DNA from 2 places in the Devosia sp. FJ2-5-3 genome. Region 1 is predicted to be linked to the other one. Evidence: riboswitches for the same ligand, from Rfam matches in the RefSeq annotation. Region 1 holds a riboswitch; the other holds the start of a gene.

Region 1 (3,581 bases):
CCGAATTCGCTGGCTTCGCTGACCTGCAGGATCTCCGAGCAGAGGTTGGACATGCTGATGCGGCCGGCGATCGGGTTCGCCTTGTTCACACTGTCCTCGAACATGATGTAGGGATAGCCGCTCTCGAACTGGATCTCGGCGAGGATCTGGAAGAACTCGCGCGCCTTGATCTTCTTCTTCCTGATCCGGCCGTCCTCGACCATTTCCCGGTATTTTTCCGTCACCGAAATCTCGGTCATGGGTACGCCATAGACCTTCTCGATGTCATAGGGCGAGAACAGGTACATATCCTCGTTGTCCCTGGCCAATTCGAAGGTGATGTCGGGGATGACGACGCCCAGAGACAGCGTCTTGATGCGGATCTTCTCGTCGGCGTTTTCGCGCTTGGTGTCGAGGAAGCGAAGGATATCGGGGTGATGGGCGTGGAGGTACACCGCGCCGGCCCCCTGACGCGCGCCAAGCTGATTGGCATAGGAGAAGCTGTCTTCGAGCAGCTTCATGACCGGCAGCACGCCTGACGACTGGTTTTCGATCTGCTTGATGGGGGCGCCCATCTCGCGGATGTTGGTGAGGCTCAGCGCCACCCCGCCGCCCCGCTTGGACAATTGCAGCGCCGAATTGATCGAGCGGCCGATCGACTCCATATTGTCTTCGACGCGCAACAGGAAGCACGACACCAGCTCGCCGCGCTGCTGCTTGCCGGCATTGAGAAAGGTCGGTGTCGCCGGCTGGAAACGGCCGGCCATGATTTCGTCCACGAGATCGCGGGCGAGTTTTTCCTCGCCGCGGGCCAGCGCCATCGCCACCATGCAGACGCGGTCCTCATAACGCTCGAGATAGCGCTTCCCGTCGAAGGTCTTGAGCGTATAGCTGGTGTAGTATTTGAACGCGCCGAGGAATGTCGGGAAGCGGAACTTCTTGTCATAGGCGTGGTCGAACAGGTCGCGCTTGAAGTTGAAGCTGTACTGATCGAGCACGGACTGCTCGTAATAGCCCTCGGCGACGAGATATTCGAGCTTCTCTCGCAAATTGTGGAAGAACACGGTGTTCTGGTTCACATGCTGCAGGAAATACTGGTGCGCCGCCTGCTTGTCCTTGTCGAACTGGATGTGCCCCTCATCGTCATAGAGGTTGAGCATGGCATTGAGCGCATGGAAATCCAGCGTCTGGTCGTGCCCTTTGGTGGCGGGGCGTTCTTCGGTGCGGTCTAGTGTCAGGGCGTCCAAAACCGTTCGAGTCCTTCTTTGACAGTGGCGACATCCTCATCGGTTCCGAGCAGTTCGAAACGATAGAGGAGAGGCACGGAGCATTTCTGCGCGACGACAGTGCCGGCCCGGCAGAAATCTGCGCCGAAATTGGTATTGCCCGCCGCGATGACGCCGCGGATCAGGCTGCGATTGGCTTCCACATTGAGGAAGCGGATGACCGGCTTGGGCACGGCTCCCTTGCCGCCATTGCCGCCATAGCTTGGCAACAGCAACACGAAGGGTTCGCTCACCAGAGGCGGCTCACTTGCCGCATCCACCGGCAGGCGCAGGCCGGCAAGGCCCAGCTTTTGAAAGAAGCGATGGGTAGTGCCGGATGTGCTTGAATAGTAGACGAGGATGCCCACCGGCCGCCTCGATCAGCTCAAGGCGCCGATCATGTCAGGGCGAAATCCGGCCCAGTGCCGCTCACCGGCGACAACGACCGGCACCTGGCGATAACCCAGGCCTTCGACCAGGGCATAGGCGTCGGCATCCTGGGAAATGTCCACAAGCGTGTAAGCGATCCCCTTACGGTCGAGAGCGCGGGTCGTGGCAGTGCACTGGACACAGGCGGGCTTGCTGTAAACGGTAATGGGCATCGAATTTTCCTCGGCAAACAAATCTGATGGCGAGGCAAAGCAGGAAAAACGCGCAGCAAAACGCAGCTGCTCGTTCGCCTGACCGGGCACCCCGCCGGTGGACGTATCTGTTCGAGGCAGGTCTCCTGGCTTGCGGGTCGCGATTCTATCCCGGCCTTCCCAGGTCGCGGACCCAGTGGCACAAAAAAGGAGAAGAACTCACCGCTTACAGTTGCGGGGGCAGCTTCGGCATTGTTGAGACACAGGGCCTCAACGCACCGAATTCCCATCTTAGCCTCCGAGCAGCCTCGGAGGAACCTTGAACACTACATATAGTAGAGGATGCCACCTTCGTGTCAATATGAAGGTCTGATCGCAGTGCGGATTTGGTTCTTGCGAAATTCGAGTGCCCGGAAAATCAGGCGATTCGAGCCGAGGCAGTGTGGAAGGTGAGCGCGTAGCCATCGGGATCGTTGGCCACAAAAAACCGGCCGAACGGGCCGTCATTGACCGGGCTCAAGATCGTGCCGCCGCGCTCGACGACTTGGTCGTGAAAGGCGTCGGCATCCTCGCAGGCGATCCACAGTACCATACCTGTTCCGAGCGGACCGCTTTCGGCCAGGGGCCGCAGCGGTTCGCGCAGCGCCAGCGCGATCGGCTTGGTCGTGAAGACGACCGCGCCGGGCGGATTTCGCTCCTGTGCCGAAAAACCGAAAACGTTCTTGTAGAACGCGGCGGATGCCGCGAGATCGCGCACCTGCAAGGCAATGAAGGAAGGTCCGATCGGCATTGTCATATTCTGTTCTCCGGCCTATTATCAGGTTCCTTACATCTATATCAGGCACCTGATATGTCAATGCGCAAGATGACCCCATCGAGTGGGGAGGCCTGGATCGGCTACAGTTTGAAAATCACCCAGCATCGACTGCGCCAGCGCCTCGAAGCCCAGCTGGCTGGCACAGGCGTGACGGCGGCGCAAAATGCAGTTCTGCTGGCCATAGGCCACAATCCGCAGATATCGAATGCCTCGCTGGCGCGCGCGGCCTTCGTGACACCCCAATCCATGCTGGGCATGCTCGTTACCCTTGAGCGGGATGGTTTCATCCTGCGCACTCCCCATCCCGAGCATGGCCGGATCATCATGTCGGAGCTGACGGAAAAGGGGAAAGCCGCCGCTGAGGCCGGCGCGGTGGCGTCTGAGACGGTGGAGCGGCAGATGCTGGCCGGGCTGACGAAAGACGAGGCAAAACTGCTGGGTGAACTTCTTCACCGCTGCGCCGAGGCGCTTGAGGGGAAAGAAAAATGACCTTCTGGCTGGGCGTTGCATCGGCCGAACATGCCCGCGCCGGGCGCGATGGCGGCTTTGCCCAACTCGGTCATGGCAAGCACATTGCTGTAAAATCGCTCAAAAAGGGCGACTGGATCGTCTATTACTGCCCCCGCGAGGGCATAAGCGATGGTGCCGTGGTTCAGGCGTTTCTCACCATCGGCCAGGTTACGTCGGATGCGCCCTATCGCGCCGCGCAGGCCATGGATTTCAATCCGTTTCGCGTCGATGTCGATTATCTTGAAGCCGCCAAACCCGCTCCGATCAGGCCGCTTCTGGACCAACTCCGTCTGACCCGCGACCACATCCCCAATTGGGGTATCGCGATGCGCGGCACAAAACGCCAACTTGCGGAAGACGACATGCGGCTGATCGCTGAGGCGATGGGTGTTCGCATGGCCTTCGAGGACCGCCTGTAACGACTTTCCG
Region 2 (3,581 bases), 950 kb from region 1:
ATACCGACGCCGGGGCGCAGCTCGGCGCGGATATTGGCTTCCACCTTTTCGAGCATTGCGGGATCAACAAGATCAGTCTTGTTGATGATGATCATGTCGGCGGCCGAGAGCTGATCTTCGAAGAGTTCGCCCAGCGGGGTTTCGTGATCGAGCATTTCGTCCTGGCGGCGCTGGGCATCGACGGCGGCTTCGTCGGAGGCGAAACGGCCCTCGGCAAGCGCGGCCGCGTCGGCGACGGTGACGACGCCATCAATGGTGACCTGGGCCTTGATCTCGGGCCAGTTGAAGGCGCGGATCAGCGGCTGCGGCAGAGCGAGGCCCGAGGTTTCGATGATGATGTGATCGAACTTGTCGGGGCGGGCCAGGAGGGCCTGCATGGTGGGAATGAACTCATCGGCCACGGTGCAGCAGATGCAGCCGTTGGAAAGCTCGACCATATCCTCTTCGCGGCAGGTCTCGTCGCCGCAACCGGCGAGGATATCCTTGTCGACACCGAGATCGCCGAACTCATTGATGATCAGCGCGATGCGCTTGCCCTTGGGGGCATGGGCCAGCATGTGGCGCACAAGCGTGGTCTTGCCGGCACCGAGAAAGCCGGTAATGACAGTGGTGGGGATCTTGGTGGTCATGCGAGGGCTCCAGTGCGAACGCCGACGCGAGCGGCGAGATAATCATTGATGCGGCCGAAGGCGAGGCCGAGGGCCACCCAGAACAGGGCGCCGTTGAAGATGACGGCGGAGACGAATTCGGCCGTCATGCGCGGGGGAACGCTCGTGGGCTCATCGGGCGCGACCGGCGCCTGAATGAGATGGGGCAGGATGATCAGCGCGACTGCGACGGCCAGCGCCCAGGGCGCGCGGATTTTTGCCGCAAGCACCAGCGCCGCGCCGGTCGAGATGGCCGCGCCGGCCCACCAGAGCTGACGGGCAAGCGTGTCGGCAACGGGCATGCCCGGCATGCCGGGCGGCAGGCCGAGAGCGGGCGCGAGGGTAAAGGCGGCAAAGCCACCCAGCCCCCAGAGGACGCCATTGGCGAATGTGATGGGCAGGTTGAAGACGACCGAAACCGCGCCGATGATCAGCGCATAGCCGGCGGCCATGAGGAAATTGGCGAGGACAGTATAGGCGGTGCGCTCGAAGCCGTCCTGGGGCATCCACTCATCTTCGTCGTGTGAATGGGCCGGAACAGCTGCTGCGGTCGCGTCGCCGGCCTCTTCCTCGTGATGATGATCTACTTCGCCGCCCTCGAACGCCTCGGCGGCAAAGATCAGCGGGGTGACGCGCCAGGCCTGGAATGCGGACGTGACGAGGCCAGCACAAAGCGCTGCGACAAGCGCAGCGAAAAACAGATTGCGGAACATTTTTTCTCTCTGAAGCTTGGTAGCGCCCGCCTTAGTGGCAGGGGAAGCCCATGGCGTGACGCGTGTCGTGAGCACCATTGTGCAGGCGATAATCGCCGGCAAAGCCGGTGCCAACCAGGAGCGTCATACCCAGGAACAGGGCGAGAAGCCCGGCCATGAGGCGCTGGGACAGCGAGAGAGAAGACGGGGAAGAGGAAACAGTGGTCGTGGTCATGCAGGCACCCTCCGTGCGCAGGATTGATCGGCGTGTGTCGGCAGGTCTCCTGGCTGGCGGTGGATAAAGCCCCCTCGCCTTCCCGGTGCCCGCGGGCACCAGTGGCGAAATGAGGGGGCGCACCGCTTACAGTTGCGGGGGCAGCCACGGAATTGGTCCCTTATGGGTACGCCGCACCGTGTTCCCTTTTGATCCCCTTGTGCCCTTGCACGCGGGGAACCGTCACGGGATCACCTGTACGCCCTTGGAGGGCGCGGGGTCAATATTCAGGCAGGGCTATGTGATCGGGCCAGGGATAACCGACGCTGACATTGGTGACGCGCGTGCCGATCTCGTCGAGCAGCGGCAGGTCGGAATCAAGGGTGGTGTCACCTGCAACCGAAGTGGTGTCGATGGTTTCGGGATAGTCATCGGCGGGCGAGAAGCGATAGCTGACATGGCAAAGGGGATCCCGCTCAAGGAGATTGCCGGCTTCGATCCAGGCATAGCCGCCATAATCCCACCAGAAGCCGCCCAGCTTGAACGACTGGCCATTGAGAGCTTCCACGTCGTCTATGCTCATGCCCACCTGAACCCCGCCCGGAGCGATGTGGCTGGGCGAAAGGTCGATGTTGTTGGGAAAAGCGAGGTTTTCCTCATCGGCCCATAGGATTTCCATCTTGCGCGCGGGGTCGTCGGGATAAATGGTCGTGCCGAGCATCTCAATGCCTTCCGGGCCATAGATGGTGCCGGTGACCACATTGTCGGCGCCAAAATGCGCGCGGAGACGCGCCTCGGTGGTGTCGGCACCAAAAAGGCCTTCGCAGAGGAATTGCTCGGCCGGAGCGGATTCTACCTTGTCCTTGGCGGCAGAGGGCAGGACGGCAATGAGAACGGCGCTCAGCGCCAAAAGTCCGATGCGGACAGGCATAATGATCAATCTCCCCCTGGATGCGGCCATTGTGTCGCAAGCAAAGACGGCCCGCAATCTCCGACTCAGCGTATGAAAGGCTGGCTGAAAAGAAGGATTTTGCGATGAAGCCGATCAAATTCGACCGCGACGAAACCAAGGCCATCGTCGCCGAAATCCAGGACTATTTTCGTGTCGAGCTCGACCAGTCGATCGGCGCCATTCCCGCCGAGATGCTGATGCAGTTCTTCGCCGACAAGATGGGCGCTTATTACTACAATCGCGGCCTGCACGACGCGCAGGCACTGGTGCGCAAGAAGATCGACGACGTCAGCGACGATATCTTTTCGCTCGAGCAGCCAACCAAGGCGCGCTGAGCAGAAAGCACCCACTTCCGCCGATTGAACTTCGCAGCTAAAGCAGGCTGTCTCGTCTTGAGGAGGAAGCCTTGGGCTTCAATATTGCCACGCTGGCCCCGATCGGGCTGCTGATTGCGTCCAATCTGTTCATGACCTTTGCCTGGTATGGGCACCTCAAATTCCCCGGCGCGACGCTGTGGGTGGTGGTGCTGATCAGCTGGGGCATTGCGTTTTTCGAATATTGGCTGGCGGTGCCGGCCAACCGGATCGGCTATGGCGTCTATTCGGGGGCAGAGCTCAAGACCATCCAGGAGGTGATTTCCCTCTCGGTCTTCGTGCTCTTTGCGGTGTTCTATCTCGGCGAAAAACTGACGTGGAACCACGGGATCGGGTTCGGGCTGATCGCGCTTGGCGCCTTCTTCATTTTCAAGGGGCCGCTGAAGTAGCGACCCCGTTCCCCGGCCTGATTAGTTGAGGCACTCGGCTATGCTGGTGGCGAGGCCGCGGAGGAGCTCGGCGTAGAGGCCGGGACCTTCGCTGAGGGCGCTCGCCTCGGGGTCGAGCGTGCCGACCCGTGCGTCAGTCCCCTCGACGATGGTGTTGACGATGGCCGGCTGGAAATTTGGCTCGGCAAAGACGCAGGTGGCGCCGAGTTCGGAAACCTTGGCGCGCAATTCGTCGATGCGGCTGGCGCCGGGCATGGCCTCAGGTGAGACGGTGACCGTGCCGGCCAGGCTCAGGCCGAAGCGCGCCTCGAAA

The links. A riboswitch is a leader RNA that binds a small molecule or an ion and turns the genes downstream of it on or off. The one in region 1 is predicted to bind cobalamin.
Region 2: linked by a shared signal. The riboswitch ahead of N0P34_RS16525 (CbtB-domain containing protein) and the one ahead of nrdH (glutaredoxin-like protein NrdH) in region 1 are both predicted to bind cobalamin.

Annotation. Positions count from the first base shown of each region.
Region 1 is NZ_CP104007.1:2,477,219-2,480,799, forward strand. Features, by position in the region: gene nrdE (class 1b ribonucleoside-diphosphate reductase subunit alpha) at 1-1,217, opposite strand, end outside; gene nrdI (class Ib ribonucleoside-diphosphate reductase assembly flavoprotein NrdI) at 1,214-1,612, opposite strand; gene nrdH (glutaredoxin-like protein NrdH) at 1,625-1,846, opposite strand; cobalamin riboswitch at 1,944-2,162, opposite strand; gene N0P34_RS11995 (VOC family protein) at 2,244-2,621, opposite strand; gene N0P34_RS12000 (MarR family transcriptional regulator) at 2,682-3,131, shown strand; gene N0P34_RS12005 (EVE domain-containing protein) at 3,128-3,571, shown strand.
Region 2 is NZ_CP104007.1:3,430,846-3,434,426, forward strand. Features, by position in the region: gene cobW (cobalamin biosynthesis protein CobW) at 1-629, opposite strand, end outside; gene N0P34_RS16520 (CbtA family protein) at 626-1,360, opposite strand; gene N0P34_RS16525 (CbtB-domain containing protein) at 1,392-1,574, opposite strand; cobalamin riboswitch at 1,596-1,813, opposite strand; gene N0P34_RS16530 (hypothetical protein) at 1,834-2,484, opposite strand; gene N0P34_RS16535 (DUF2164 domain-containing protein) at 2,589-2,840, shown strand; gene N0P34_RS16540 (DMT family protein) at 2,912-3,268, shown strand; gene N0P34_RS16545 (zinc ABC transporter substrate-binding protein) at 3,290-3,581, opposite strand, start outside.